DNA from 3 places in the Cobetia sp. PDI-23MA genome. Region 3 is predicted to be linked to each of the others. Evidence: predicted binding sites of a transcription regulator. Region 3 holds the regulator's gene; each other region holds the start of a gene.
The links. Region 3 encodes LexA, which represses DNA repair genes until DNA is damaged. Its sites were predicted from a motif close to TACTGTNTANNTANACAGTA; they were not measured.

Region 1 (10,512 bases), 1.4 Mb from region 3:
CGACGGTCACCGTTTCCAGACGACGTGCCTTGGAGCACACGCGCGGGTCAGTGGTATAGACACCATCGACATCGGTGTAGATCTGGCACTCATCCGCCTTCAGTGCGGCAGCCAGGGCGACACCGGTGGTGTCAGAGCCACCACGACCCAGCGTCGTGATATTGCCCTCTTCATCGACACCCTGGAAGCCTGCCACCACGACCACCTTGCCATCGTCGAGGTCTTCACGCAGGTCATCGGTATCGATGCGCTGGATACGCGCCTTGGTGTGCGCGCTATCGGTGCGGATGCCCACCTGGGCCCCCGTGTAGGAGGTCGCGTCGACGCCGATCTTCTGCAGCGCCATGGCCAGCAGGGAAATGGTGACCTGCTCGCCAGTGGAGACCAGCATGTCCATCTCGCGCGGTGTCGGGTCATCATTGATCTCGCTGGCGAGACCGATCAGTCGGTTGGTCTCGCCACTCATGGCAGAGACGACCACGACAACCTGATGCCCTTCATCGCGGAATCGCTTGACCTTCTCGGCGACGGCCTTGATCCGCTCCACCGAGCCGACCGAAGTGCCTCCGAACTTCTGAACGTATAGCGCCATGTGCGTTTCCGTTATCCGTGTCCGTTTGCGTTGTCCCCACATGAAGCTCATGTGAGCCCAAAAAGAAGCCGGGTCTCCCCAAGAGGAGCCCGGCCTTCATCTTGTACCGTCAGCCCAGCTGGGCGTCTACCCATGATGGCACACCGGCCAGTGCGCCCGGAAGCGAGGTGGCATCACTGCCACCGGCCTGGGCCATGTCAGCACGACCGCCACCCTTGCCACCGACCTGCTCGGCCACGTGGCGTACCAGGTCACCCGCCTTGACGCGCGAGGTCAGGTCGTCGGTGACACCGGCGATCAGGCTGACCTTGTCACCATCCGCGACGCCGAGCACCAGGATGCCGGAGCCGAGCTTGGACTTGAGGTCATCCATCAGGCCGCGCAGCTCCTTGCCGGAGACGCCTTCGACCTGCTTGGCCAGCACCTTGATGCCCTGGACATTCGCGATGTCGCTGAGCATGTCGCTGGCCGAGGCAGACGCCAGCTTGGCCTTGAGGCGCTCAAGCTCCTTCTCGAGGCCGCGGTTGCGCTCCAGCAGGCTGCCAACGCGCTCCTCGACCTGTTCCGGCTTGGCCTTGAGACGCTCACCGAGGCGAGTCAGGGTCGCTTCCTGCGCAAGCAGGAAGTCACGCGCGGCGCGACCGGTGATGGCCTCGATACGACGCACGCCGGACGCGATACCGGTTTCGGCGAGAATGTGCATCTGGCCGATGTCGCCGCTGCGCTTGACGTGAGTCCCGCCGCACAGCTCGATGGAGAAGGCATCCTGACCGATGGTCAGCACGCGGACTTCCTCACCATACTTGGCATCGAAGAGTGCCGCTGCGCCGCGCGCCTTGGCCTCATCGAGACTCATGAACTCGATGGTGGTCTCGGCATTGGCCAGGATCTGCGCGTTGACGATGCGCTCGACCTCGGACAGCTGCTCGGCCGTCATCGCCTCAAAGTGGCTGAAGTCGAAGCGCAGACGCTCGGCCGTGACCAGCGACCCCTTCTGTTGAACGTGCTCACCCAGCACCAGACGCAGCGCTTCGTGCAGCAGGTGCGTGGCGGAGTGGTTGCGCACGGAAGCCGCCCGCAGCTCGGCATCGACCTGCGGACGTACCTTGTCACCGACCTTGAGAGCGCCTTCGATCAGCACACCGTGGTGCAGGTGATGGCCGGTCTGCTTCTGGGTATCGCTGACCTGAAAGCGGCCGCCATCCAGATGCAGATAGCCAGTGTCACCGGCCTGGCCACCTGACTCGCCGTAGAACGGGGTGGTATCGAGCACCACGATGCCCCTGGTATCCACCTCAAGCTGCTCGACGGCATTGCCTTCGGCGTCGAACAGCGAGGTGACGGTGGCTTCCCCTTCCAACTGGTCGTAACCGGTGAAGACAGTCTCGCCTTCCAGCACCAGGTTGGCGGAGTAGTCGCCGCCGAAGTTGCTGGCGGCACGGGCGCGATCACGCTGTGCTTCCAGGGCCGCCTGGAAACCTGCCTCATCGAGGATCAGCTCGCGCTCGCGGCAGATGTCGGCGGTCAGGTCATACGGGAAGCCGTAGGTGTCATAGAGCTTGAAGATGGTCTCGCCGTCGAGGGTATTGCCCTCGAGGCCAGCGATGGCTTCTTCCAGAAGCTTCATGCCATGTTCCAGCGTACGCGCGAACTGCTCCTCTTCCTTGAGCAGCACCCGTTCGATCTGCTCGCGTGCGGCGCGCAGTTCCGGATAGGCATCGCCCATCTCGCTGTCGAGAGCCGCGACCAGCTTGTAGAAGAAGCTGCCACGCGCGCCCAGCTTGTGACCGTGACGCACGGCGCGACGGATGATGCGACGCAGCACGTAGCCACGGCCTTCGTTGGAGGGCAGCACGCCATCGGCGATCAGGAAGGCGCACGAGCGGATGTGGTCAGCCACCACGCGCAGTGACGGCGTGGCGATGTTGTCGTGACCGATGATCTCGGCCGCGGCGGCCAGCAGATTCTGGAACAGGTCGATCTCGTAGTTGGAGTGCACGCCCTGCATCACGGCCGCGACACGCTCCAGGCCCATGCCGGTGTCGATGGACGGCTTGGGCAGCGGGTGCAGCGTGCCCTCGGCGTCGCGGTCGAACTGCATGAAGACCAGGTTCCAGATCTCGATGTAGCGATCGCCATCTTCGTCCGGGCTGCCCGGCGGGCCACCGGCGACGTCTTCGCCGTGGTCATAGAAGATCTCGGAGGACGGGCCACACGGGCCGGTGTCGCCCATCTGCCAGAAGTTGTCCTCGCCGAGACGCGAGAAGCGGTTCTGATCGATGCCGACCTCGTTGAACCAGATGTCACGGGCTTCGTCATCGCTGACGTGCACGGTGACCCACAGCTTCTCCTTCGGCAGGCCGAGTTCTTCGGTCAGAAACTTCCAGGCGAACTGGATGGCTTCGCGCTTGAAGTAGTCGCCGAAGCTGAAGTTGCCCAGCATCTCGAAGAAGGTGTGGTGGCGGGCGGTATAGCCGACGTTATCCAGGTCATTGTGCTTGCCACCGGCGCGCACGCAGCGCTGCGCGGAGGTCGCACGGCTGTAGCCACGCGGGTCACGGCCCAGGAAGACATCCTTAAAGGGCACCATGCCAGCGTTGGTGAACAGCAGTGTCGGGTCATTGTTCGGCACCAGAGAGCTGGTGGGCACGATGGTATGGCCTTGCTTCTCGAAATAGGTCAGGAAGGCGTTTCTGATTTCTGCGCTTTTCATAAAGGTTCCGTAGCGATGTGCGTAAAGACGCTCCGGGGGTCTTCTGCATGACTTCCGCATGGTTTCTGCATGTTCATCCATGTGGGTATGCATGGAGGTGCAATGAAAAGCATGAAAGAAGGCGCCTGCCCCGTGCCGTCGCAAGACGACCTAGTATAACGCCTGTTCGCGCAAGCTAAAGGGGGGGAAATGTCCTGAAGCGCCGGTTTACGCGCCATGAGAGCCAAACAGTCGCCCGCCAGCTAGCCTTCTTCCCCCTCATCACTCCAGGCGGACTCCATGGCATAGCGCAGCTGCTCATAGTCGAAGCCGCGCTGGAGCAGAAAGCGTTCGCGCCGTGCGCGCTCCTTGTGCCCCTCGCCGGGGCCGGAAAAGCGCCTGGCCAGCGTCTCGCGCGCCAGTTCGAAGAAATCCACCACCTCGACATGACCGAAGACATCCGGCGTCGGGTCACTGGCGGCACGCATCACGGCATTGAGCGTCTCGTTATCGATACCACGCTGGCGCAGCTCCTGCTGAATACGCCTGGGCCCCTGCCCGCGCAGGACGCGCATCCGCAGGAAGCTGGCGGCAAAACGCTCATCGGACTGCAGGCCTTCCTCGGCCATGCGCTCCAGCACCTCCTCGATCAGCAGTTCGACCTCATCGCGACTCAAGGCCGCCGGTGCACCCTCCTCGCCCGCAGCTTGCCGTTCTGCCAACTCGTCATCGCTGAGCGCCCGCAGATAGTCACGCTCTCGGAGATAGTCGTGCAGTTCGCGGCGGCTATGTTCGCGGCGCGCCAGACGCGCGATGGCATCATTGCGCGCACGCCGTTGCGGCGTCATCGCGCCTGAGTCGAGCGGTTGATACTCAGGCCCGCCCAGTGATGTGCTGTCATCGTGCATGGTCATGCTCCCCGGGTTGAGCAGAAGGGCATAGAGGGAGGTGAACGCAAGGCGCCCGCCTCCGAGTCATCGGGGCGGGCGCCTTGGGACCAGCGCAACGGGTCGTTCTCGACCCGCTGCGCTGACGCCAGCCTGGCGGCCGGCGTACTTGCTCAGGAGCGATCCTCAGTCGAGATCGATATCCAGATCGTCCTCACTCTCGGCGGCCGCGGTTTCCTGCGGCTCTTCCTTGGCTTCCGGTGCTGCCAGCAACTGGGCGCGGATCTGGTTTTCAATCTCCTCCATGATGGCGGGATTGTCTTCCAGGTACTGAGCGGAGTTGGCCTTGCCCTGACCGATCTTGCTGCCCTGATAGCTGTACCAGGCACCTGACTTGCCGACCAGACCGCACTGCACACCCAGGTCGATCACCTCACCGGCGTGATAGATGCCCTTGCCGTAGAGAATCTGGAACTCGGCCTGACGGAACGGCGGCGCAACCTTGTTCTTGACGACCTTGACGCGGGTCTCGTTGCCGGTGACTTCATCACCGGACTTCACGGAACCGGTACGGCGGATATCCAGACGCACACTGGAGTAGAACTTCAGGGCGTTGCCGCCAGTCGTGGTCTCGGGGCTGCCGAACATCACGCCGATCTTCATGCGGATCTGGTTGATGAACACCACCATGCAGTTGGCGTTCTTGATGTGCCCCGTCACCTTGCGCAGTGCCTGGGACATCAGACGCGCCTGCAGGCCAACGTGGGAGTCACCCATCTCGCCTTCGATCTCGGCACGCGGCGTCAGTGCCGCCACGGAGTCGACGATGATGACATCGACGCCGCCGGAGCGCACCAGCATGTCGACGATCTCGAGCGCCTGCTCACCGGTATCGGGCTGGGAGACCAGCATCTCATCCAGGTTGACGCCCAGCTTCTCGGCGTAGGACGGATCCAGCGCGTGCTCGGCATCGATGAAGGCACAGACCTTGCCCTGCTTCTGCGCCTGGGCGATGACCGAGAGAGTCAGGGTCGTCTTGCCCGAGGATTCCGGGCCATAGATCTCGACCACGCGCCCGAAGGGCAGGCCGCCGATGCCGAGTGCGATATCCAACCCCAGAGAACCGGTGGAAACCGACGGGATGGCCACACGCGGGGCATCACCCATGCGCATGACGGCGCCCTTGCCGAACTGGCGCTCGATCTGGGACAGCGCCGCGTTCAGCGCCTTGGTACGATTGTCGTCCTTTGCCATGTGGCCTCCTGTCGAACGGCGGAGCCACACGGGCTGCCACCTGGAATAGAGAATTCTGTCACTGGGAGCTGAGCAGACACCGTCAGACTAGCGGCTGAGGTGTCATGGCAAAACCCTGTATACATGGACAGTATAATGCCGCAAGTTGCGTCGCTCTGCCAGTCCGGTGGTGCGCTTTTTCAGGCAGCACCCTCATCGCGGGGCCTGCACCTGGCTCACGCGTCTTCGGTGCCGACCTGCAAGGCCTCCACGCGCTTGATCAAGCCCTGCAACGCCTCCCGCACGGCGGCGTCACGCACTGCCTGTCGGTCGCCGGAAAAGTGACAGCAGCGTGCCTGCTGGCGCGTCTCGCTCCCCCACGCCAGCCATACGGTGCCGACGGGCTTCTCGTCACTTCCCCCGCCGGGGCCGGCCACGCCGCTGATGGCCACCCCCAGCTCAGCGCCGCTTTCGCGACAGGCGCCCCGCACCATCTCGCACACGACCGCCTCGGAGACAGCGCCGAAAGTTTCAAGCGATGCCTCACTGACCCCCAGCAAGCGCTGCTTGGTGGCATTGGAATAAGTCACGTAGCCCGCATCGAAATAGCGGGAGCTGCCGGCAATCGCCGTGATCGCGGCACTCACCCCGCCTCCGGTGCACGACTCGGCGGTGGTGACGCGCACGCCGCGCGCGACTGCCAGTGCCTGCAACTGCTCAGCCAGGGTATTCGCGCACGCAGCCTCGGGGGCCGTACCAGTCAATTGACTCACGAACTTTCTCCTTGTGGAGGTCATCGGGTGAAAAAGGCAGCGAGCATGAGACATCACAGGCATTGGAGCCGGCCGCGCCAGTCCGTAGAATATCGCGCATCCCGCATGCCGTGCTCTCGCATGTGTGCTTTTTCCCATTGCAGTGCAGTCAAGGAAGTCCATGGCCATGGCCAAGAACAGCGCGCCCCAGATGACGCCGATGATGACGCAGTACATGAAGATCAAACGCGAGCACCCCGGCGTGCTGCTGTTCTATCGCATGGGCGACTTCTATGAACTGTTTCATGAGGACGCCAAGCGCGCAGCACAACTGCTCGATATCACGTTGACGGCGCGCGGCAGCTCCGGTGGCTCACCGATTCCCATGGCAGGGGTGCCCTATCACAGCGCCGAAGGCTATCTGGCACGCCTGGTCAAGATGGGTGAATCGGTGGCCATCTGCGAGCAGATCGGTGACCCGGCGACCAGCAAGGGCCCCGTCGAGCGCAAGGTGGTGCGTATCGTCACGCCGGGCACCCTGCATGATGAAGCGCTGCTGGATGCCAACCGCGACAACCTGCTGGTAGCGCTGCACCGCGACGGGGACACCTGGGGCCTGGCGGCACTCGAGCTGTCCTCCGGTCGCTTCAGCGTGCTCGAGGTCAACGGTGATGATGAGCTGCAGGCAGAGATCCAGCGCCTGTCACCTGCCGAGGTCATGGTCGGTGAAAGCCGTACCCTCCCCGCCAGCCTGGCCTCGCGCCCGGGGCTGACGCGTCAGAGCGACTGGCACTTCGATCACGAGACAGCCCTGCGCCTGCTGTGCGACCAGTTCGGCGTCCAGGACCTCAACGGCTTCGGCTGCAGCCATCTGACGCGCGCCGTCACGGCTGCCGGTGCCCTGCTCGACTATGCTCGCGATACCCAGCGCACCGGGCTGCCCCATGTGACCGCACTGGCGGTCGAAAGCCGCGATGACTCGGTGGTGATCGATGCCGCCAGCCGTCGCAACCTCGAGATCGACACCAACCTGGGCGGCACCAGCGACAACACGCTGGCCAACGTACTGGATGTCACCGCGACCGCGATGGGCTCGCGCCTGCTCAAGCGCTGGCTGAATCGTCCGTTGCGCGATCAGCGTCAGATCGGCCAGCGCCAGGCGGCGGTACAACGCCTGCTGGATGGCGACTATCCCTTCGAGCTGCACGGCCTGCTCAAGCGTATCGGTGATGTGGAGCGTATCCTCGCCCGTGTCGCACTGCGCAGCGCACGCCCGCGCGACCTGGCCCGCCTGCGCGATGGCCTCAACACCCTGCCCGAACTGCGCGCCGTGCTCGCCAGCGTCGAGAAAGGCAGCGCCATCGACGACCTGCGCGATGCCATCCGCCTGTTCCCGGCACTTTCCGCGATGCTCAGCGAGGCGCTGGTCGAGAACCCGCCAGTGGTGCTGCGCGATGGCGGCGTGATCGCCGATGGGTACGACGATGAGCTGGACGAGTATCGCGGCCTGTCCGAGAACGCCGGCCAGTATCTGGTCGCACTCGAGACTCGCGAGCGCGAGCGCACCGGCCTGAGCAACCTCAAGGTCGGCTACAACCGCGTGCATGGCTACTTCATCGAACTGCCGCGCTCGCAATCGGCCGAGGCCCCGCCGGAATACATCCGCCGCCAGACCCTCAAGAATGCCGAGCGCTTCATCATCCCCGAGCTCAAGGAATTCGAGGACAAGGCGCTGTCCGCCAAGTCCAAGTCACTGGCGCGCGAGAAGCTGCTGTATGAGCACCTGCTGGATGATCTGAATACCGAACTGGATGGCCTGCAGCAGACGGCCCGTGCGCTGGCATCACTGGATGTGCTGACCGCCTTCGCCGATCGCGCCGCCGCGCTCGATTTCGTGCGCCCCGAACTCAGCGAGACCCCGGGCATCGACATCGAAGGCGGCCGCCATCCGGTGGTCGAACATGTCAGCGATCATCCCTTCGTTCCCAACGATGTGCGCTTCGATGATACGCGGCGCATGCTGGTGATCACCGGCCCCAACATGGGCGGTAAATCCACCTACATGCGCCAGACGGCACTGATCGCTCTGCTCGCGCATACCGGCAGCTTCGTGCCGGCATCACGCGCCTGCATCGGCCCGCTGGATCGCATCTTCACGCGCATCGGCTCCTCGGACGACCTGGCCGGCGGCCGCTCGACCTTCATGGTCGAGATGACCGAGACCGCCAGCATCCTGCACAACGCCACTGACGAGAGCCTGGTGTTGATGGATGAGATCGGCCGCGGCACCTCGACCTTCGATGGTCTGTCACTGGCATGGGCCAGTGCCGAGCATCTGGCGCGCACGCGTGCCTTCACCCTGTTCGCGACCCATTACTTCGAGATGACAGCGCTGCCCGAGCATGCCGATGCCGTCGCCAACGTGCACCTGACGGCCGCTGAGCACGGCGATGGCATCGTCTTCATGCACCGCGTCGAGGAAGGCCCTGCCAGCCAGAGCTATGGCCTGCAGGTAGCCCAGCTGGCCGGGGTGCCGCAGAGCGTCATCCTGCGCGCGCGCGAGAAGCTGACCAGTCTGGAGCAGCAGGAAATCGATCGTCCGCAGGTGGCACGCGAGGATGCGCTGGGCCAGCCGGTACCGCAGCAGAATGACCTGTTCGCGGCACCGCCGCATCCGGTCGTCGAGGCCCTCAACGGCCTTGACCCGGATGACCTGAGCCCCAAGCGAGCGCTGGAGCTGATCTACGAATGGCACCGTCAGCGCTGAGCGCCCTCACACCGAGCCAGCGTTGGCGCGCCTGGCTCGAGAATGAGCGGCAAGGCTCGACAGCAACCTTCGGGCATAGCACCATTCCAAAACGATCCGCCCCAGCTGATTGCGGGGGCGGCAGAGCGCCACTAGAATAACGCCTTATAACATCTGCGCCGCTTATAACCTGAAGGCCATGATGTCGCCGAGACGGCACATGGTGGGCGCCTGGACCACGACCTACGAGAGAGACGCCAATCCGCGTCAGGAGACCTGCATGGCATTCATCGTCACCGAGAACTGCATTCGCTGCAAATACACCGACTGCGTGGAAGTCTGCCCGGTGGATTGCTTCTACGAAGGCCCGAACTTCCTGGTGATCAACCCGGATGAGTGCATTGACTGCGCGCTATGTGAGCCGGAATGCCCCGCCGAAGCCATCTTCTCCGAGGATGAAGTGCCGGAGAACCAGAAGGAATTCATCGAGCTGAATGCCGATCTGGCCGAAGTCTGGCCGAACATCAGCGAGAAGAAGGACGCCATGGAAGACGCCGAGAAGTGGGATGGTGTCGACGGCAAGCTTGAGTATCTGGAGCAGTAACCCCCTCAAGTCACCCGCATCTCGCGTGGCTAGCGGCTTGCCCGCCCTGACCGGGCCAGCTCGGCTCTGACGACAGAAACGGCAGCGATTCCCCCGGGAGCCGCTGCCGTTTCTGTATCTGATGCCTGAAGCCGGTGCCTGAAGAGCTCGCGCTGAGAACTCCTCCCCCCCGACCTCCAGACATAAAAAAGGGCGACCCCGTAAGGTCGCCCGCTCCAAGCGTGTCCCTGTCGATCCATCCTGGATCGCACTCCTGAGTGCTGTCCCTGCCCTTCACGACATCCTGTCATTCGGGGCGCACCGTCACGCGTGGCGGGCATTGCAGCACTGCTCGCGCAGCTGTCCCACCGCAATGCCCGTTAGTGCAGATATTTGCCTGTCCTGCTGTCCTGCCCATGCATTGCCCGGCGTCCTGCCTGTACCGCTCCCTGCCTGTGCAGCTGACAGCCTCACGACATTCCTTGTCCGACTTATCCTTGTCGTGGCTTCCTGCCACTTGATGCTGCCGCTGTCTGCCCCATCATTCCTGACGCGGATGATGTCCCGTCATCCGTCACTTCCTGTGAAGAGCAAGCTTCCTGACTGCATATCAGAGCCTGGGGCTCTTCGACACTCCGTGTCGTTATCGTGCTTCCTGCCTGTGTGGCGCTTCCCATCGCCGACGGATCATCCTGATCTTGACACACTCCGGTGTCATGCCCGCCATCCTTGCTTCCCTGGCATCTCTCGCCTGACTCCTTCAAGCGAAGATATACAGCTCTCTGCTACCGACGTCCATGCCAGGTCCTTTTCCGCCGAGCGTCCTGCTCAGCGGGGCGAAACGTCCTGTCTCGCCATCAAGTCTTTTCTGATCATCCCGTTGGCATCCTGCCGAGATTGCGGTGTCCCGCCGCACCCTCACGTCCATGTAGCCATTCTGGGCAGCATTCGCCGGCGAGGCAACTAGCCAAACCGCTTAACCCGCTATACCTGAACAGGCCGTCAAAGAAAATATTTTCAATAAAAA
Region 2 (10,512 bases), 680 kb from region 3:
GCCGGTCAGGGTCGCTGCCATGTAGGTCGTGCCGTGATAGGCATTTCTGCGCGAGATGATGGTCTTTTTCTGCGGCTTGCCGATACGGTTGAAGTAGTAATGTACCAGGCGAATGGCGACATCATTCGCGGTGGAACCACCGCAGGTATAGAAGACGTGATTGAGGTGTGCCGGTGCCAGGCTGGCAAGCTTGGCGGACAGCTCTGCTGCCGGGATATTGGTCAGATTGTTGAACGTCGAGAAGTACGTCATGCGCGTGGCCTGTTCCGCCATCGCGTCACCAATTTCCTTGCGACCATGCCCCACGTTCACGCACCACAGCCCCGCGATACCATCGATGAAGCGGTTGCCTTCGATATCTGAAACATAGATACCGTCGCTATCACTGATGATGTCGCAACCCTGCTCGTGGAAGGTCGAGAAGTCAGTGAAGGGGTGGATGAAGTGATTTCTGTCCTTCTCCCAGACAGCCTGAGCATCGCCGCTCAGGCCATGGGCGGAATGTTCGGATGGCGCATTGATCGATGAGGTGTGATCCAGAGTGTTGGTGGTCATCAGTGTTGTCTCTTGTTGTTGGTGATGGCGGAGAGCCAGTAATTGTCTCGGTCTGGTGTCATGCAGCGTGCCAAGCGCTCTTCACTGTCGCTTTCGCTGCAATCGTTCACTGGAGCCAGCGTATCCAGATCGGATAGCCGCCCGGTATATCCCAATGGGGGTATTCCGCTCCTGGTGCGTGAGTTTCTAAGGTGACGGTCTACTCGATGTGACGGCGGGGTGCTGATCGACAGATCGGTACACGCCCATCGACATACGGACACAAGAACAAGAGGACGTAATCATGCGGGCAGTTGCACAAGAGGTTCAGGCGCTCAGGATCGATCAGCAACGTCTCTGGGATAGCCTGATGGATATGGCGAAGATCGGGGCCACGGCCAAGGGCGGCTCCTGCCGTCTTGCGTTCAGCGAGGAGGATACCCAGGGACGCCGCCTGCTGATGCAGTGGTGCGAGGCACTTGGTTGTCAGATGCGCGTCGATGAGGTCGGAAATCTGTTCATTCGTCGTGAGGGCAGCGAGCCGTCGTTGGCCCCGGTCTCGACCGGCAGCCACCTGGACACTCAGCCCAAGGGCGGACGTTTTGATGGCATTCTCGGTGTGCTGGCGGGACTTGAGGTCTTTCGAGTGCTGGATGCGCAGGGCATTGTCACGCGCCGGCCGCTGGAATTGATCGTATGGGGCAATGAAGAAGGTAGCCGCTTCTCCCCGGCGATGGTGGCCTCCGGCACCTACGCGGGCGTCTTTGAGCCGACTTATACCCTGGCGCGTGAAGACAGCGAAGGCATTACCTATGGTGAAGCGCTGGCGAGCACCGGACTGCGCACGCCAGATTTCAAGACGGGTCCCAGGTTGGACAGTTATTTTGAGCTCCACATTGAACAGGGGCCAGTGCTGGAACAGGAAGGCAAGTCACTGGGGGTTGTCACCGGCGTTCAGGGAATTCGCTGGTTTGATGTCACGATTTCTGGTGTCGCGGCGCATGCAGGGCCGACGCCGATGCGTTACCGCCGCGATGCGATGATGGCGGCTGCGCGTTTGATGGATCAGATCCACCAGCATGTGCAATCAGACCCGACGGGGAATGCACGTGTCACGGTGGGCACCCTGAATATTCCCTCCGCCTCGCGCAACGTCATTCCGGGCGAGGTCAGCATGACGGTGGACCTGCGCCACGTGAAAGAAGCCGAGCTTGAGTCACTGGAAGCCACGTTCATGTCGATGCTTGAGAAGGTGTCGGAGGAATATGGTGTCAGTGTGACGCAGGAGCGCATCTGGAAGTCAGAAGTCGTCGACTTCGATGAAGCATGCATCGAGGTCGTCAGGCAGGCCGTCGCCAATCAGGATGCTCCCTCACGAGAGATGATGAGCGGTGCTGGCCATGACGCCGTCTATGTCTCGCGCGTGGCGCCGACGGCAATGATCTTCGTGCCGTGTCTCGATGGCATCAGCCACAACGAGGCGGAATATGCTTCACCTGAAGACTGTGCCCTCGGCTGCCAGGTACTGCTGGAATCCGTGTTGGCGCGCGCGGGTCGCTGATTTCTCCACCGTTGCCATCTCGTTCTCACGTCTTTTCCGCCGCAGTCATCTCCCGGAGCCATACCATGCCACTCACTCATACCCAATGGCAGCAACGTGCCAGCCAGCTGTCCTTTGAAACTCGCGCCTATCTCGATGGCGAGTTCACCCACGCCGCCAGTGGCAAGACCTTTCCCTCTCTCAATCCTGCGACGGGCGACACTCTGGCGCAGGTGGCCTGCTGCGAGGCGCCCGAGGCAGAACGTGCCGTGGCGTGTGCCAGAGCTGCCTTCGACAAGGGCGATTGGTCGCGGCTGGCACCGGCTGCCCGCAAGCGCACCTTGCTGCACCTGGCAGAACTCATCGCCGAGCACCAGCAGGAGCTCGCACTGCTCGATACACTCGACATGGGCAAGCCGATCACCAGTGCGCTGGGCGATGTGGCCTCTGCCATTGAATGTCTACGCTATACCGCTGAGTCCCTGGACAAGCTCTATGGTCAGGTCGCGCCGACCGGCGAAGAAGCACTGGGACTGATCGTGCGTGAACCCTTGGGCGTGGTTGTCTCCATCGTGCCCTGGAATTTCCCGTTGATGATGACGATCTGGAAGATTGCTCCAGCCCTGGCAACTGGCAACAGTGTCATTCTCAAACCCTCCGAGAAGTCATCGCTCTCGGCGCTGCGCCTGGCGCAACTGATCGCGACGACGGATATTCCCCGTGGCGTCTTCCAGGTACTGCCGGGATTCGGCGCAGATGTCGGCAAGACCCTGGCGCTTTCGATGCAGGTCGATGCCATTGCCTTTACTGGCTCGACTCAGGTGGGCAAGCTTCTGACGCAATATGCGGGTCAGTCGAATCTGAAGCGCACTTTCCTCGAGTGTGGTGGCAAGAGCCCGAATATCGTGTTCGAAGACTGTGCTGACATCCCGGGCGTCGCACGTCAGGCCGCTGCCGCCATCTTCCATAATCAAGGAGAGGTTTGCATCGCAGGTTCTCGCCTGTTGGTGCACAACCGTATTCGCGAGCCATTCGTTCGTGCGCTGTGTGAAGCTGCCAGGAGCATGCAGCCGGGGGACCCGTTGGACCCGCAAAGCTTCATGGGCGCCATCGTCGATCAGGAGCAATACGACAAGATTGCCAGCTACATCGCGCTCGGTGAGCAGCAAGGGGCAAGACGTGAGGCGATCATCACGGGTGACAATCGCCAGGTTGAGGGCTGTTTCATTGCACCGACCATCTTCACTGGCGTGACGCCCGACATGGCGATTGCCAACGAGGAGATCTTTGGCCCGGTTCTCGCCGTCATGGGGTTTGATGATGAGGAAGAAGCGATTGCGATCGCCAATGACTCTGACTATGGGCTGGCAGCAGGGCTCTGGAGTCAGGACGTCAACCGGGTGATTCGTGTCGCGCGCCGACTGCAGTCTGGGCAGGTCTATATCAACAACTGGGCAGGGCCGGACATGACGATGCCCTTTGGTGGTGTGAAGCAGTCCGGTAATGGCCGCGACAAGTCATTGCAGACACTCGGTGAATATACCGAGACGAAGTCCATCTGGTTGGCCATTACCTGAATGGTGGTGGCGGGAATGAGCCGTACTGGACGTTCTGACACGAACAAGCGTCTTGCAATGAAAGCGCCAGGCTCATGCCTGGCGCTTTCATTGGCGTTCGGGGCGTGATGGCTCCGGATGCGCCAGCGTTATACCTTCGTTGGCTATGCTAGGATGTCTCGATACGTCACCAAGGTCGGCTCATGATTCACAAAGAGTTGTTGTGTGCTCCAGAAATATCGAGCTGGCATTGCGTGCTGGCGAAGCTGATGACATCGGCATCTTCGGCGGAATTCCCTCGCTTGCTGCAGGACGTCTTCCACGACCTTCTGCCTTTTGACACGATACTGGTCAGCACCTACAAGCAAGGGTGCGCACCCATCCTGATCTACGACAATTATCCTCCTGAGCGTCGGCAGCAGGGGGTAGAGCGTTATATTGGCGATGCCTACATATTGGATCCCTTCTATACCTCGACCCAGCAAAGCTGTCGTCCCGGCGTCTACCGCCTGAGTGAGCTGGCGCCTGATTGCTTCGAAGACAGTGAGTACTACAAGCATTATTACGGCGCGTTGGGGCTCAAGGATGAAATTGGCATCTTCATACAACTGCCCGGCGACATCGTGATGGTATTTTCGCTGGGATTGCATGAGACCTCTCTGCCGCTGACTCGAAAATCACTGCTGGCGCTCAAGAACCTGCAACCGATCATCGAGCCCCTCGCGCGCGAGTATTGGAAGTGGCAGGGCGTCAGTTTCGTGGATCGCCTGGAGCATCATGAGCCGGTAGAGGCCGCCTTCGATAGCTTTGGTGATGGTCTTCTGACGCAGCGTGAGCAGGACATCGTCAAGTTGTTGCTGGCCGGACACTCCACCAAATCTGCCGCGCGTGAGCTCGATATCAGCGATGGCACCGTCAAGGTACATCGCAAGCATATCTATCAGCGCCTTGCCGTCTCGAGCCAGGCCCAGATGTTCCGCCTGTTTCTGGATCACGTCTCGCTCGTCTCTCGCCAGAGCGGGGCACTGAGCCAGGTCGGGCCTTGATAGGTGTCCTCGAGCGTCGGATTATCGCTACTCGATGGCTGAATGACGGCTACTCAACGACGAAAGGCTGCCCATGGGCAGCCTTTCGTGTATTCGAGAGCTTGAGAGAGGCGTCATCAGCTCAGACTGTATGACGCCCCGAGCCTTCAGGCGCGGCCGACATGCTCGCGAAGGTGCTCACGATAGGCTTGGGTATAAGCGGGGATGTCCGGATTCTTGATCACGTCATTGGCCAGATAGGTCGGCAGTCCCTCGAGACCGACAAATTCCATTGCCTTGTGCACCGGATAGTAGACAGCGTCGATACCCTTGCCTTCGAAGAAGTTGCCCGCTTCATCGAAGGCTTCGATGGGAGCATTCCAGGTCAGTGACAGCATGTATCGGCGCCCCTGCATCAAGCCACCCGTGCCGTAGCCCTGGGTCGGGGCGGTACGATGCCGGCCATCGCTGGCATATAAGGCGCCATGGCCTTCTGTCAGGATCTCATCGAGATACTGCTTCACGGTCCACGGCAGACCCATCCACCAACCTGGGGTCTGATAGATGATCAGGTCCGCCCATAGTTGCTTCTCGATTTCCGCCTTGGCCTCGAAACCTTCCTCGATGACGGTTTCACGCACTTCATGACCCAGCTCGGCCAGCTCACCGCGCGCCAGTTCATGCAGCGTCGCGTTCAGTTCGCCATTGGAATGGGCGAAGGCCTTGCCGCCGTTGATCAGTAGAATCTTCATGCCGGGTACTCCACAACTGTTGGCTTTTCAGCAATGGCGTACAGCATGAGTGTTCGCAAGTCATTGATAAAGCGGCGCTGGCGTAAAACACCTTTGCTGTGGATGCAACAATCCGATCAGATTGCGCGCGATATCTACGCATTTAATCCCTTCACGCTCTCTGCGGTATGAACGCCCAGGAAAGGGATTGTATTGCTGATGGTTGTGGCGGTCGAAATTACGCTCAGAGCATTCGGCCAAGCCTACTAACGCAACCGCTTCAATTCCTGCCAGTTGGTGGTGTAGCGGGCGCTGCGGTGGGCGCAGCGCAGTTGCCAGGCGGCGTCGGGGCGTGCGACGCCGAGGCGCACGGTGCCGCGGCCCATCTTCTGATTCATGGCGTCCAGTGTCGCCATCAATTGCTGGCTGCGTTCGCGCTTGGCGATGTCCTCTTCGCTTTCCAGCAGCGAGAGTTGCTCGCGTGGCTGGTCGATGAGTTCGAGCAGCATCACGCCAGCCTTCATGAAGCGATAGCCGCGCAGGTAGATATGCTCCAGCGCCTGTTGCGCGGCGGCGAGTATCTCGCGGCTGTCATTGGTGGGGGCGGGCAGCTCGACGATGGTGCTGGGTGAGTATTGCGGCAGGTCGGGTCGGTGGCGATTGCTCTTGAGGAAGACCAGCACGGCGCGTGTCAGGCTGCCTTGATGGCGCAGCTTCTCGGCGCCACGCTGGGCATGCTGGCGGATGGCATCCCTGAGTTCATTCAAGTCACCGGTCATGCGCCCGAAGGAGCGCGAGGTCATGATGCGCTGGCGAGCGTCATCGGCATCATTCATCTCGAAGCAGGGCGTGCCTTGCAGTTCGCGCGCGGTGCGTTCCAGTACCACGGAATAGCGCTGGCCGATGGCGCGCGGGTCGGCGCAGCGCAGGTCCCAGGCAGTGTGCAGGCCTTGCAGTGCCAGGCGTTCGACCAGACGTCGGCCCACGCCCCAGACATCGCCCAGTGGCGTATCGGCCAGCAGGCGCTGGGTGCCGACTTCATCGGGTTCCAGCACGCAGACACCGCCGAATTCCGGACGCTTCTTGGCAGCGCGATTGGCCAGCTTGGCCAGCGTTCGAGTTGGCGCGACCCCGACACATACGGGGATGCCGGTGAACTTGCGGACATTGCGGTGCAGGGTGCGGCTCAACGTCAGCATCGAGTTGCGATCAAAGCCATCGAAACGCACGAACATCTCATCGATGGAGTAGGGCTCGACCCCGGCACAATATTCCTCCAGCACCTCTCGCACGCGCGCCGACATGTCGCCATACAGCTCGTAATTGGAGGAGAGCAGGTGGATGCGCCCCTCACGGACGAGTGGCTGTAGCTGGAAGGCGGGGGTGCCCATCTCCACGCCCAGCGCCTTGAGTTCGTTGGAGCGCGCGATCACGCAGCCGTCATTGTTGGACATCACGCCGACAGGGCGGCCCTCCAGGCGCGGGTCGAACACTCGCTCGCAGCTGGCATAGAAGTTGTTGCAGTCCACCAGTCCGATCATTGGCGTCTTCATACCGCGTATTCGTGGATGACGGAACGCACCACCCCCCAGACCTGGCATTCGAGGTCGAAGATCGCGACCGGCGGATACAGCGCATTGCCGGAGCTCAGATAGGGGCGCTGACCGATCATCTCATAACGCTTGACCACCACCTCTCCCTCGACCAGTGCCACCACGATATGCCCGGGGCGGGCATCGATGGAGCGGTCTACCACCAGGGTGTCGCCCTCATAGATGCCGAAGCCTTCCATGCTGTCACCCGCCACCGTCATGAAGAAGGTCGCTGCCGGGCGCTTGATCAGCCGCTCGTTGAGGTCCAGCGTGCGCCCCGCGTAATCCTCCGCCGGCGAGGGGAAGCCGGAAATGCCAGCGCGCCCCGTGATGTGAGGGTGCGGCAGTGCACAGGGTTCCGGCGTTGGATGAGGGCGAGCCAGCGAGGCGTGGGACGGCTGAGCGGCAGATACGGTCATGGGTGGGGTCTCCTTTCGATACTGTATTCCTATACAGTATCGGCGCTGAGAAGCCCTCAGGCAACCGATAATCCCTGCGAGTGCTGCACATTCACGAGACGCAGATCAGATGAGGTGCACCTGTGTTCAATGGTGGACGACAGGTAAAGCTGCTAGCGGAAAAAATTTCCCGGTAGGACTCGCATTTGCGTTTGCCTGATATCCGCCTTACCTTCGTTATTCCTTATATAACAATATTAGAGGTGGAAAATGCGGCTTCCGATGTTGGCGGTGGGTTTGGCATGCGGTATGTGCAGTGCCGGTGCGCAAGCGGCGGACTATCAGGATGTTCAGGATGCCGTCGAGCAACAGCGAGCGCCTCTGCTGGAGACGCTGGAAACACTGGTCAACGTGGATTCGGGAACGGGCTACCGTGAAGGCTTGAATGACGTTGAGGCAATGCTGACCCAGCATCTAGAAGCGCTTGGCGCACAGGTGGAAACGCACCCTGCCAAGACCTATGGCGGCAATACGATTGTCGGTCGCCTGCAGGGGGATGGCAGTCGCAAGATCATGTTGATGATTCACTACGATACCGTCTTCGATGAAGGCGCCGCCACGGAGCGTGCCTTCCGTATCGAGGATGGGCGTGCCTATGGCCCGGGCGTGGGCGATGCCAAAGGTGGTGCAGCCGTTATTCTGCACAGTCTCGAGGCGCTGAAGTCGCTCGGGTTTGATGACTATGGCCAGGTGACGGTTGTCTTCAATCCTGATGAGGAGAAGGGCTCGCCGGGCTCGCATGACCTGATTCATGAGCTGTCGGCAGATCAGGATGCCGTGCTGGTATTCGAGCCTACCTTCGCTGACCCGGGAGTCGATGCCGTCACCGTCGTCACCAAGGGCATCAACTATGCGTTTCTCGAGGTGAAAGGCCGTGCCTCCCATGCCGGTGGCGCACCAGAGGAAGGGCGCAACGCCATCATGGAGTTGTCTCATCAGCTGCTGCAGTTGAATGAGCTTGATGATGCGGACAAGGAGACGACGCTCAACTGGACGATCGTCGAGGGCGGCGTCAAACGCAACGTGATTCCGGAGCATGCCAGGGCGGAGGGTGATATGCGCTACTTCGATAGCAGCGAGTATCAGCGTGTCCTGGAAGAAGCGCAGGCCATCACGAAGAACCGGTTGATCGATGATACCGAAGTGGAGTTTCACCTCGAGAAGGGGCGTCCGCCGCTGCCTGACAATCCGCAGAGTCAGCAGCTGGCCGAGCAGGCCCAGAAGATCTATCAGGAGTTGGGGCAGACACTGCAAGCGGTCGAGATCGGTGGCGGCACGGATGCGGCCTACGCCTATCATGCAGATTCCGATAAACCGGCAGTGCTCGAATCCCTGGGGCTCGTCGGCGGCGGCTACCACAGCGATCAGGAGTTCGTGCTGGTCGATAGCGTCGTACCACGCCTTTATCTGACGACACGCATGATCATGCAGTTGTCCGAGGAACAGTCGCAGGAGTGAAACCGGGGCTATAGCGGTAAATGATATGCCGTCATGATGGCAAGCCCGATAAAAAAGCCCGGCCTCCTGGAGGCCGGGCTTTTTGGATCTTCCCCAATGCTGTTCTGTCAGCCCGCCGGGCTCAGGATGCGGATATCGCCATCGGCGATCCAGTCACCGGCATTGTCGCGGAAGCGCTGCATATGTTCCGTCTCGCGGTGGGCCTGCAGGGCATCGTGGGATTCCCAGGCTTCTACCACGGTGATGGTGTCGGGGCGTGGATCGTTGTCCTTGTCGGCGGCGCGCTCGGAGTCCATGCACGGATGGTAGGCGTGGCAGCCATCTTCCTCGCGCACGGTGGGCGCGACGGCGCAGAGTTCATTGAAGACATCCTGAACGTGGCCTTCCTTGGCGGTAACGGTGGCGATTACCCAGATCATCTTGGCTCCTTGTGACGGTACTGACCGCCGATGTTGTCGGGATTCTCGTGATGAGATGTCCCGACTATGTGGAGGCGTTTCTGGCCACTGCAAGGGGCAGGGGCTGACTCTGACTGCCGGCATGATCCTGCATGATGAGCACACGAAAGCGCCGGACAGCAGGGCTGTCCGGCGCAGTTGTTATCAGACGCAGTTGTTATTAGATGATGATCCGCGGATCAGAACGGGAAGGCGATGGTTCAGGACGGGAAGGCGAACTGGGCGCCTTCACGCAGGCCGGCGGAAGGCCAGCGCTGGGTGATGGTCTTGCGGCGGGTGTAGAAGCGCACCGCATCCGGGCCGTAGGCGGACAGATCGCCGAACAGCGAGCGCTTCCAGCCGCCGAAGCTGTGATAGGCGACCGGTACCGGCAGCGGCACGTTGATGCCGACCATGCCGACCTGGATATGATCACTGAAGTAGCGGGCGGCTTCGCCATCCCGGGTATAGATGCAGGTGCCATTGCCGTATTCGTGATCATTGATCAGCTGCATGGCGGCTTCCATCGAATCGGCGCGCACGACCAGCAGCACCGGGCCGAAGATCTCTTCCTGGTAGCAGGTCATCTCCGGGGTGACGCCATCGATCAGTGTGCCGCCGACGAAGAAGCCGTTCTCGCCGCCTTCGACCTGCGGATTGCGGCCATCGACCACCACCGTCGCGCCTTGCTGCTCGGCGCTGTCGATGTAGCCGACCACCTTGTCGCGATGGGTTGCGGTGATCAGCGGGCCGAAATCATTGCCCTTGTCGCTGTAGATGCCGACCTTGAGGCCTTCCATCTGCTGCTTCATCTGCGCGATCAGCTTGTCGGCGGCGTCATCGCCCACGGCCACTGCGACGGACAGTGCCATGCAGCGCTCACCGGAGGAGCCGAAGGCGGCGCCATTCAATGAATTGGCCACGTATTCCATGTCGGCGTCTGGCATCACGATGGCGTGGTTCTTGGCGCCACCGAGGGCCTGACAGCGCTTGCCGTTGGCCGCGGCGCGGCTGTAGATGTATTCAGCGATCGGGGTGGAGCCGACGAAGCTGACCGCCTGGATGCGCGGGTCGTCCAGCAGTGTATCGACGGCTTCCTTGTCGCCATTGACGACATTCATGACGCCGGCCGGCAGACCGGCCTCCATCAGCAGCTCGGCGATGAACAGCGTGGAGGTCGG
Region 3 (10,512 bases):
GAAAAGGAAAACGCCGCCTCTCTTGTGAGCAGGCGGCGTTTTCCTTTTCATGGGGCAACAGCCAGCGCCATTCAGGCGCGGGTGCTGACCCAGTCATTGGCATCCGGCACGGCCACTTCGACTTCCTCGGAGATCAACTTCGAGTGGAAGAGGAAGTCCGCGCTGGCCGCATTGCTGGCGACCGGCACGTTCCACAATGCCGCCAGGCGCAGCAACGCCTTGACGTCAGGATCATGCGGCATCGGCGCGAAGGGGTCCCACAGGAAGACCAGCAGGTCCAGATTGCCTTCGGCGATGCGCGTGCCGATCTGCTGATCACCGCCCAGCGGGCCGCTCAGCAAGCCCTCGACCTCGAGCCCCAGCTCCTTGCTGATGCGGCGGGCAGTCGTGCCCGTGCCCAGCAGCTGGTGGCGGGATAGTTCATCGCGCCAGCGATTGGCCCACGCCAGCATTTCATCCTTCTTGCCATCGTGCGCCACCAGCGCAATGCGCTTGCGTGCTGGCAGGGTGCGCCGTGCCTGGCGCCTGGGTCGTTGTTCGCTCATTCCCTGACCTCCTGAGGATGGGGCAATGTCGCTGGCCTCCCGCCTCGAGAGACCCGAGACGGGAGGCCAGCGAGGCCGATCAGTCGATGGTGCTGCCGACAGTGACGATCTTCATGGTGTTGGTGCCGCCATGTGCGTTCATCTGATCGCCACGGGTCAGGATCACCAGGTCACCGCGAGTCGCGATGCCGCGAGCTTCCAGCTCCGCGATGGCTCGGCGGTTGATTTCCGCCGCCGGCAATTCGCTGGAATCGAAGGGCAGTGACACCACGCCACGGTAGAGCGCCATGCGACGCTGGGTCTTCTGGTCCTGTGCCAGGCCGACGATGGGCAGGCCGGAGCGGATGCGTGAGGCGATCAGTGGGGTATAGCCGGATTCCGTCATGCACACGATGGCCACGACACCGGTCAGGTGGTTGGCGGCATACATCGCGGACAGCGCGATGGTCTCGTCGGTCTTGCTGAAGCCTTCGTGGATGCGGTGCTGGGATTCCTGCGCGGCACGCTCACGTTCGGCGCCCAGGCAGACGCGATCCATGGTCTCGATTGTCTCGACCGGGAAGTCGCCGGCGGCGGTCTCGGCCGACAGCATCACGGCGTCGGTGCCGTCGAGCACGGCATTGGCGACGTCGAAGACTTCGGCGCGGGTCGGCAGCGGCGCGCTGATCATGGATTCCATCATCTGGGTGGCTGTGATGACCACGCGGTTGAGGCTGCGCGCGCGGCGGATCATGCGCTTCTGCACACCGATCAGCTGAGCATCGCCAATCTCGACGCCCAGATCGCCACGCGCCACCATCACGCCTTCACTGGCGAGGATGATGCCATCCAGCACGGCGTCGTCGGCCACGGCTTCGGCGCGCTCGACCTTGGCGATCAGGCCGATGTCACGACCTTCCTCGCCCAGCAGCTCACGGGCCAGCTGCATGTCGGTGCCGCTGCGCGGGAAGGACACGGCCAGATAGTCGACGCCGATATCGATGGCGGTCTTCAGGTCAGCCTTGTCCTTGTCGGTCAGGGCTTCGGCAGACAGGCCGCCGCCTTGCTTGTTGATGCCCTTGTTGTTGGACAGCTTGCCGCCGACCTTGACGGTGGTGTGGATCTCGTTGCCCTTGAGCTCCTTGACCTCAAGCACCACGCGGCCATCGTCGAGCAGCAGCACGTCGCCCGCGGCCACGTCATCGGCCAGTTCCTGGTAGTCACAGCCGACACGCTCGGCGGTACCTTCATCGCGGCCCAGGCCGACATCGAGGATGAACGGCTGGCCTTCGCTCAGCTTGACGGCGGTATCCTTGAAGCGCGCGATGCGGATCTTCGGGCCCTGCAGGTCGCCCAGCACGGCGACGCTGCGGCCCTGGGCGGCTGCGGCCTGGCGTACGGCCTCGGCGCGCATGCGGTGATCTTCGGGGCTACCGTGGGAGAAGTTGAGGCGTACCACATCGACTCCGGCACGAATCATCGCGTCGAGCACACCCGGCTTGTCACTGGCAGGGCCGAGAGTGGCGACAATCTTGGTGCGGCGGATCGGGCCGTTGAACGCGTGCGGCATGAAAGCATACTCCTTGAACACTGGCGTGATGGACTGGCTGAAAACGCAAACCAGGTTGTTGTCATTTTACTACATTGAAGGCTGAAAGGGAGCCTGTCGAGTATCGTCGGCTGTCGTTGTCCATTCTCGTGATCACGATCGGGACTGCAAGGGGTGACGTGAAGTCTGCCGAGCGATTGTTGCGAATACGTTGTCGCGGGTACGCGGACATGGGCGGGGGCGTGAGGGTATGCAGCGCTGCGCCATGCGGGCGCGGCCCGTCATTTCGACGCCTGACGGCCAGGCATCGCATGTCCTTTGCATCAGTGTCGTGGTGACCGCCCCGTCACGCCAATGTCCGCCGGCTGGCTTTCACTGACAGCCATTCCAGTGCTACCTATATAGTGGCAATACCCTGCTGAGCGAAATTTCCGCTCATCGGTCCAGCTCAGCCCCTGCACCGGCCCCGTATACCGGGCCCGTTGATCGCTGCCATACGTCGATGACCTATGCTCAAACCCGGCTCGAAGGCCGGATTGCCCACGATCACACGCCTGGCGGCTGTCGATGTCATTCGGCGCATGCTGCATGCTGACGTGGCGGGTGGCAGGGCATGTCTCGAGGCTGTCGCAGAGGCGCCCTGTCGAGCCGCCCTGACGAGGCGTCATTCTCAACATTGCTGGTCAGCGCTGAAATGCTGGGGTAGGGTAGGCGCATTTTTCGGCTGGGACAAAACCCAGCGCGACGAGTCATTCGCCGGCGCAATCAGCGCTGGCCAGGAGATGCGAGCAACCATGGGCAAGTCACTGGTGATCGTCGAGTCGCCCGCCAAGGCCAAGACCATCAACAAGTATCTCGGCAACGATTTCGTGGTGAAGTCGAGTGTCGGGCACATCCGCGACCTTCCGACCAGCGGGAGCGGCAAGCAGGCCACCGACCCCAAGGAACGTGCCCGTCAGGCGGCGGAGACTCGCAAGATGTCGCCCGAGGCCAAGGCGGCTCACAAGGCACAGAAGGCCAAGATCCAGTTGATCCGCCGCATGGGGGTCGACCCGGAGAATGGCTGGGAGGCGCATTATGAGATCCTGCCCGGCAAGGAGAAGGTTGTCTCCGAACTGACGCGTCTGGCCGAGAAGGCCGACACCATCTATCTCGCGACGGATCTGGACCGCGAAGGTGAGGCGATTGCCTGGCACCTGCGCGAGACCATCGGTGGCGACGATTCGCGTTACAAGCGCGTGGTGTTCAACGAGATCACCAAGAAGGCGATCACGGCAGCCTTCGATGAGCCGGGTGAGCTGAAGATGGACCGCGTGCATGCCCAGCAGGCGCGCCGCTATCTGGATCGCGTCGTGGGTTTCATGGTCTCGCCGCTGCTGTGGGCCAAGGTCGCCCGTGGTCTGTCCGCCGGTCGTGTGCAGTCGGTCGCCGTGCGTCTGATCGTCGAGCGCGAGCGCGAGATCCGCGCCTTCATCCCCGAAGAGTTCTGGGATGTCCACGCCGAGCTGGCCGCCGCCAGTGGTGAGGCGATCCGTTTCGAGCTGGCACGTCAGGATGGCAAGGCCTTCCGTCCTACCAGCGAGAAGGAGACGATGGATCGTATCGCGGCGCTGCGCACGGCCAGACTCGCGATCACCAATCGTGAAGACAAGCCGACACGCTCCAAGCCGAATGCGCCGTTCATTACCTCGACCCTGCAGCAGGCGGCCAGTGGTCGTCTCGGCTTCTCGGTCAAGAAGACCATGATGATGGCCCAGCGTCTCTACGAAGCGGGTTACATCACCTACATGCGTACCGACTCGACCAACCTGTCGGCGGACGCGGTCGCCACGGCGCGTGACTTCATCAGCGAGGAATACGGCAGCAACTATCTGCCGGAAGCGGCCAACGTCTACTCCAGCAAGGAGGGCGCCCAGGAGGCGCACGAGGCGATTCGTCCTTCCGAGGTGACGCGTCGTGCCACCGACCTCGCCGGCATGGAGCGTGATGCCGAGCGTTTGTATGAGCTGATCTGGCGCCAATTCGTGGCCTGTCAGATGCTGCCGGCCGAATACCTGTCGTCCACGCTGACCATCGAAGTGGATGGCTATGAGCTGCGCGCCAAGGGCCGTGTGCTCAAGTTCGACGGCTACACGCGTGTCATGAAACCGATGGGCAAGAAGGAAGAGGACCAGTCGCTGCCGGATCTTGCCATCGGCGAGACGCTGGACCTGGTCGAGCTGCAGCCGCTGCAGCACTTCACCAAGCCCACGGCGCGTTACACCGAGGCCAGCCTGGTCAAGGAGCTGGAAAAGCGTGGTATCGGTCGTCCGTCCACCTATGCCGCCATCATCTCCACCATCCAGGACCGTGGCTACGTGGCGCTGGAAAACCGTCGCTTCTATGCCGAGAAATTGGGCGACATCGTCACCGATCGCCTCAGTGAGTCCTTCAAGGATTTGATGGACTTCGGCTTCACGGCGCGCATGGAAGACTACCTCGATGAGGTGGCCAACGGCGGGCGCAACTGGCGCGAGCTGCTGGACACCTTCTACGCCGAGTTCAAGGCCGAGCTGGACCACGCCCAGTCCGAAGAGGGCATGCGTCCGAACCAGCCGGTGCCGACGGACATCGCCTGCCCGACCTGCGGGCGTGAGATGCAGATTCGTACCGCCTCGACCGGGGTCTTCCTGGGCTGTTCCGGCTACAACCTTCCGCCCAAGGAGCGCTGCAAGACCACCATCGATCTGCTGCCGGGCGATGAAGCCGTGGCGGCCGATGCCGGTGAAGATGCCGAGACGGATGCGCTGCGCGCCAAGCGTCGCTGCCCGATCTGCGCCACCGCGATGGACAGCTACCTGATCGATGAGCAGCGCAAGCTGCACGTCTGCGGCAATAGCCCGGACTGTGTCGGTCACGAGGTCGAGGAAGGTCAGTTCCGCATCAAGGGCTACGATGGCCCGGTGATCGAGTGCGACAAGTGCGGCTCCGACATGCAGCTCAAGACCGGGCGTTTCGGCAAGTACTTCGGCTGCACCAACGAGAATTGCAAGAACACCCGCAAGCTGCTCAAGTCCGGTGAAGTGGCGCCGCCGAAGATGGACCCGATTCCGATGCCGGAACTTGCCTGCGTCAAGGTCGAGGACCACTACGTGCTGCGCGATGGCGCCAGTGGTCTGTTCCTGGCGGCCAGCCAGTTCCCCAAGAATCGCGAGACGCGTCCGCCGCTGGTCAAGGAGCTCAAGGCGCACGCCGACGAGTTGCCGGAGAAGTATCACTTCATTCTCGAGGCCCCGGATCAGGACCCGGATGGACGTCCGGCACAGATTCGCTTCTCGCGCAAGGTCAAGGCTCAGTACGTCATGACCGATGAGGAAGGCAAGGCGACCGGCTGGAAGGCGACCTACGACAACGGCCGCTGGGTCGTCGAGGACAAGCGCAAGGGAGCCAAGAGCTGATGAGCCAGCGTGCCCGTACCAATCAGCTGCTGTATCAGGCCGAGTTGCTGCTGGCCCAATCAGCGGTCTCTGGCGACGATGAGCATGCCGTGGCGCGTCGCATGGCCGGTGAAGAGGGCGCGCTCGCCCTGCTGGAGCTGGCGCTGGCGTCATTGCTGGAAGAGTGTGCCGTGACGGCGCGCTGGCCAGAGGGTAGCTGGCGCGAGCGCCTGGCCACACCACCGACGCCCATTGCCGAGGTCGAGCAGCTGCGCAGCCTGCTTGAGCGTCCTGACAGCTGGTTGTCTGAGCTGATCGCGGATGTGACCCGTCTGCATGAAGAGGGTGGCGTCGCTCGCCGCGAGGAATCGCGTTCGCGGGGTGATGGTCTGATCATCGCGGCAGCCTCGAGCGCCTCGCTGGCCGAGCGTCTCAGCGCCGCCATCACGGCATTCAAGGCGCTGCTGCCGCAGCTGCGCGAGTCGAGTGTCGAGTGGTAGGTCAAGGCGTTGATCTGGTGCTGCACGCTGGTGGTGACTGGCGCATGGCAATCGGGTGACGTTTCGCCTTCACGGGTGCTAGACTGATTGCATTGTGGCAAGCCCTGCATTCTCCGGTACGACCATGGCTCTGGCTGTGGTCGTACTTTTTTCTGCGTCGCTGATGGCAACGCGGTGACGGGCTTGCCAGCCGTCGCGCTGACGATTACAACGACGCCGGTATCTCGCGAGATGCCGTGCAGGAGGAATGACGTGTCCGATCCCGCCGTACTTGAAATTGTGCAAATGGAAGATGGTGAAGTGATTCTGCGCGCCGCGGAAAGCGAAGGTGAGCCGCTGCTCAGCATTCGCATTTCGGACGAGGCCGCTGATCTGCTGCGTGACAATCGTTTCGAGGTCGCGCGTGAGATGATCGACCACGCCATCACCCGGACTCGACTCTGGGATGGGGAAGAAGACGAGGATGAGCAGTCAGAAGGCATCGTGCACTGATTCATCGCTCGTGCTTCACGCACAAAAAAACCCGCCTTGAGGCGGGTTTTTTTGTGCGATGCGTGCGGCTTTTCCGTTGCTCAGGGCTCTGCGAGAAAAGCTCTGCGAGAAAAGCCCTGATGGAAAAGTGCTGCTGGGCAACGCTAGGTTGCTCAAGGCGCAGCTGGTCAAGGCCTCAGTGCAGGCCACCATCGCGGATGACGCCTACCCCGAGACCCTCGATCTCCAGGCTGTCCGTGCGCAGATCGACCTTGATCGGCGAGAAGTCCTCGTTCTCGGCTTCCAGCCACACGTAGTGCCCGTCACGGCGGAAGCGCTTGACGGTGACTTCATCTCCCAGGCGTGCCACCACGATCTGTCCGTCACGCACGCTGGTGGTGCGATGCACGGCCAGCAGGTCGCCTTCCAGAATTCCCACATCCTTCATCGACACGCCGCGCACACGCAGCAGGTAGTCGGCAGCCGGCGAGAAGTAGTCGCTCGGCAGCGGGCAGTGACGGTCGATATGCTCGCTGGCAAGAATCGGGCTGCCGGCGGCCACTTCCCCGATCACCGGCAGACCATCGTTGGCGCTGTCGTCGACTTCAGCCAGCGACGGCACGCGAATGCCGCGTGAGGTGCCCGGCACCATCTCGATGGCGCCCTTGCGCTTGAGGGCACGCAGATGCTCCTCGGCGGCATTCGGCGAGCGGAAGCCCAGCGCCTGGGCGATTTCGGCCCGCGTCGGCGGGTAGCCAGAGGACTTGATGGTCTTGATGATGAAGTCGAAGACATCCTGCTGGCGCGGAGTAAGCGGCTGGGTCATGGCATTGCCTTTGGCCTGGGCGGCATCTTGAGCTGACGGCACGGGGTGTGCATCCATACAACTGTCATTGTATCCAGTCATGGCAGTCATGCAAGGCATCCTGGCTTGTGTGGAGGCCTCAAAGGGCAGGTAGTCGTCGAGATATCGCCGTCTGCCGACTTGGCTTGTCGATATCCAAGGCAAGCTGTCGCGAGGTCAATCCGGTGTGGCCCTGCGGGGGGGGGGGCTGTCACCGAGCACGACGAGTCCTTGAATCGGCACGGTCTGCATTGAAGGAATATCAGGCTCAGCTAAACCTCTGGCGTTTGAAACGCGAGAGAATTGTCAGTCATGGCATGGCGCGCTAGAATCAAAGTGTTTCAAACGGATGTTCGCCGATGGCAGTGTTCGGATGTGTCGTACTCACTTGTGTCGTACTCACGTGTGTCGTGATCAAACGAGCCGATATCGTACGTGGCCTTCCGGTGAACCTGCACCACCTCATGAGAGAGTCGCCGCGCGGCGCTTGCGTCGTGACCTACGACTCCAGTCCTCTTCTACCTGACAAGGGTTCCGCCCATGGCCCAGACCGATACCGTTACCCGCATCCTCGATACTGCCGAGGTGCTGTTCGCCGAGCGTGGTTTCGCCGAGACCTCACTGCGCAACATCACCAGCAAGGCCAAGGTCAATCTGGCGGCGGTGAACTACCACTTCGGCTCCAAGAAATCGCTGATCCAGGCGGTCTTCGCGCGCTATCTCGATCCGTTCAGTGAGCGTTTCCACGCGGCACTCGACAGTGTCGAGAAGCAATACGCCGGGCGTCAGGTGCCGCTGGAGGTCCTGCTGGAGGTGATGGCGCGTACCGTGCTGGAGGTGCCGGCCGAGCGCAACAGCCTGCGTACCTTCATGCGCCTGCTCGGGCTTGCCTACACCCAGGGTCAGGGCCACATGCGGCGCTATATTCGCGAGCACTACGGCACGGTCTTCAGTCGCTTCGCCGAGCTTTTGAAGCTGGCGACGCCTGATCTGCCGGACAACGAGCGCTTCTGGCGCCTGCACTTCATGCTCGGCAGCGTGATCTTCACCTTCTCGGGCCTGGATGCACTGCGGGATATCGAGGAGGCCGAGTACGGCCATCACACCACGGTGCGTGAGCTGATCCAGCACATGCGTCCGGTGGTGGTAGCGGCGATGGCAGCGCCGTTGCCGGCCTCACTCGGGGATGGTGAGGCGGTCACCCAGGCGGCCAGCTGATGGCCTGCTGGGTAGCAGTGGATCTCGCGCGCCAGAGCCTTGAGATACGCAATGACGCGCCGAGTGGCAGTCGTGATGCGCCGCCCTCCGTGGCTGCCCCTGACGCGCTGGTATACGCCTGCGCGATCTCCAGCGGCCTCAACGGTATCGGCGAGCTCGATGGCAGCGGTTGCACGCCAAGCGGCTGGCATGTGATTCGTGCCGCCATCGGGGCAGGCAACCCGCGTGGCGCCGTCTATCGTGGACGGCGCTTCACGGGCGAGGTATTTACCCCCGAGCTTGCCTTGGAGCATCCAGAGCGTGACTGGATCCTGACGCGCATTCTATGGCTCAGTGGCCGCGAGCCGGGCATCAACCGCGGTCGCAATGCTCGCGGTGAGCGGGTCGATAGCCTGCGCCGTTATATCTATTTTCATGGCACGCCCAGCACGGAGCCCATGGGGGTAGCGGCGTCCCATGGCTGCATTCGCTTGCGCGATGATGACCTGCTGCGACTCTTTGCCGAGGCTGTGCCTGGCACTCCGGTGCTGCTGCATCCCTGAAGGCGCTGGGGCCCGAGTCTGATACCCTCCATGAGCTGTCACCGGAACTTGCGTGACAGCCCCTTGCCGGGGCGCAGCTGGCCGCGACTGTTCGATAGGGGTTCAGTCGGCTAGAATTGCGCCTTTCCTCGCGCTGGCAGCCTGATTCATCGCGTTTCTTCCAGGCTGCCGAGCCCCGTAAAAGACATGAAGTCCTGGCGGCCGTGATCTCTCTCTGCATGGGATATCACTGCCGCAGGCCATGGACAGGAAGGATGACATGACACAGCCACTGGGCTCCGTAATGGTCGATGTTGCGGGGCTGACTCTCGCCCGCGACGAACGTGAACTGCTGGCACGTCCTGCCGTCGGGGGCGTCATCCTGTTTGCGCGCAACTGTGCTTCTCCCGAGCAGGTGCTGGAGCTGAGCCGCGAGATTCGCAGCGTCAATCCCCACCTGCTGATCGCCATCGATCAGGAAGGCGGGCGCGTCCAGCGTCTGCGTGAGGGCGTGACACGCCTGCCGTCGATGCGCAGCCTGGCACAGTGCTGTCTCGGGCGTGACTGTGATGGCTGCGGCGAAGACGCCCAGGCCGCAGGCCTGGGGCTGGCACGCGATGCCGGCTGGCTGCTGGGCATGGAAATGGCAGCCATCGGCTGTGATATCACCTTTGCGCCGGTACTGGATATCGATGTGGCGGGCTCGACCATCATTGGCGATCGCAGCTTCGGCGCCACGCCGGAAGACGTCATCGCGGTGGGCGGCGCCTTCATCGACGGGCTGCAGGAGGCGGGCATGTCCGCCGTCGGCAAGCACTACCCGGGGCATGGTGGCATCTCGGCCGATACCCATCTGGAGCGCGTGGTCGATCCGCGTCCGTTCCGCGAGCTGCGCGAGCATGATCTCAAGCCCTTCGCGGCCCTCGCCGAGCGCCTGGGCGGCGTGATGCCGGCGCATGTGATCTATCCGGATTTTGATGCACGTCCCGCGGGCTTTTCGCCCAGCTGGTTGGGCCTGCTGCGCGAAGAGTTCGGCTTCAAGGGCGCCATCTTCTCCGATGATCTCGGCATGGCGGCGGCCGTCGCGGAAGGCAGCCCGGCAGAGCGTGCGCGCCTGGCGCTGGACGCCGGCTGCGACATGGCGCTGGTCTGCAATGACCCTGCCGCCGCGCGCGAAGTGCTCGACAGCCTCGATGACGATGAGCAGCGCCACCGTGGCAAGCGCCAGGCGCGTCTGCGCTATGCGCGGGCTCGCCCGACGCTTGATGGTCTGGTGGGGTTGGCACGCTGGCGGCGCACTCACGCGAGGCTCGAATCGATGGCGGCCAGTCAGGCATCACAGCAGGTCGCCATGCCTTCGGGCACGCCTGGTACCGCCGAGGCGTCTGACGCGTCTGATGCACGGTCGGCCTCTGAGTCCGGTAGCGCGCAATAATCAGGCACGCGGTGCCTTTTTCGAGTCGAAGACT

Region 1: a site for LexA is predicted at 5,539-5,558, ahead of recA (recombinase RecA). Genes of this name have one in related genera too.
Region 2: a site for LexA is predicted at 7,417-7,436, ahead of AC5WNJ_RS07045 (LexA family protein). Genes of this name have one in related genera too.

Annotation. Positions count from the first base shown of each region.
Region 1 covers NZ_CM183352.1:3,514,217-3,524,728, forward strand. Annotated here, with positions in the region: gene AC5WNJ_RS14940 (aspartate kinase) at 1-592, opposite strand, end outside; gene alaS (alanine--tRNA ligase) at 702-3,305, opposite strand; gene AC5WNJ_RS14950 (regulatory protein RecX) at 3,548-4,192, opposite strand; gene recA (recombinase RecA) at 4,358-5,425, opposite strand; gene AC5WNJ_RS14960 (CinA family protein) at 5,641-6,177, opposite strand; gene mutS (DNA mismatch repair protein MutS) at 6,344-8,923, shown strand; gene fdxA (ferredoxin FdxA) at 9,183-9,506, shown strand.
Region 2 covers NZ_CM183352.1:1,630,906-1,641,417, forward strand. Annotated here, with positions in the region: gene AC5WNJ_RS07015 (aminotransferase) at 1-555, opposite strand, end outside; gene AC5WNJ_RS07020 (Zn-dependent hydrolase) at 839-2,095, shown strand; gene AC5WNJ_RS07025 (aldehyde dehydrogenase) at 2,161-3,651, shown strand; gene AC5WNJ_RS07030 (response regulator transcription factor) at 3,900-4,676, shown strand; gene AC5WNJ_RS07035 (NAD(P)H-dependent oxidoreductase) at 4,823-5,407, opposite strand; gene AC5WNJ_RS07040 (Y-family DNA polymerase) at 5,653-6,927, opposite strand; gene AC5WNJ_RS07045 (LexA family protein) at 6,936-7,397, opposite strand; gene AC5WNJ_RS07050 (glutamate carboxypeptidase) at 7,686-8,894, shown strand; gene AC5WNJ_RS07055 (putative quinol monooxygenase) at 9,002-9,313, opposite strand; gene AC5WNJ_RS07060 (CoA-acylating methylmalonate-semialdehyde dehydrogenase) at 9,553-10,512, opposite strand, start outside.
Region 3 covers NZ_CM183352.1:946,546-957,057, forward strand. Annotated here, with positions in the region: gene AC5WNJ_RS04085 (methylglyoxal synthase) at 72-545, opposite strand; gene pyk (pyruvate kinase) at 625-2,094, opposite strand; gene topA (type I DNA topoisomerase) at 2,868-5,510, shown strand; gene AC5WNJ_RS04100 (DUF6586 family protein) at 5,510-5,989, shown strand; gene AC5WNJ_RS04105 (hypothetical protein) at 6,242-6,481, shown strand; gene lexA (transcriptional repressor LexA) at 6,657-7,286, opposite strand; gene AC5WNJ_RS04115 (TetR/AcrR family transcriptional regulator) at 7,845-8,522, shown strand; gene AC5WNJ_RS04120 (L,D-transpeptidase family protein) at 8,522-9,064, shown strand; gene nagZ (beta-N-acetylhexosaminidase) at 9,324-10,478, shown strand.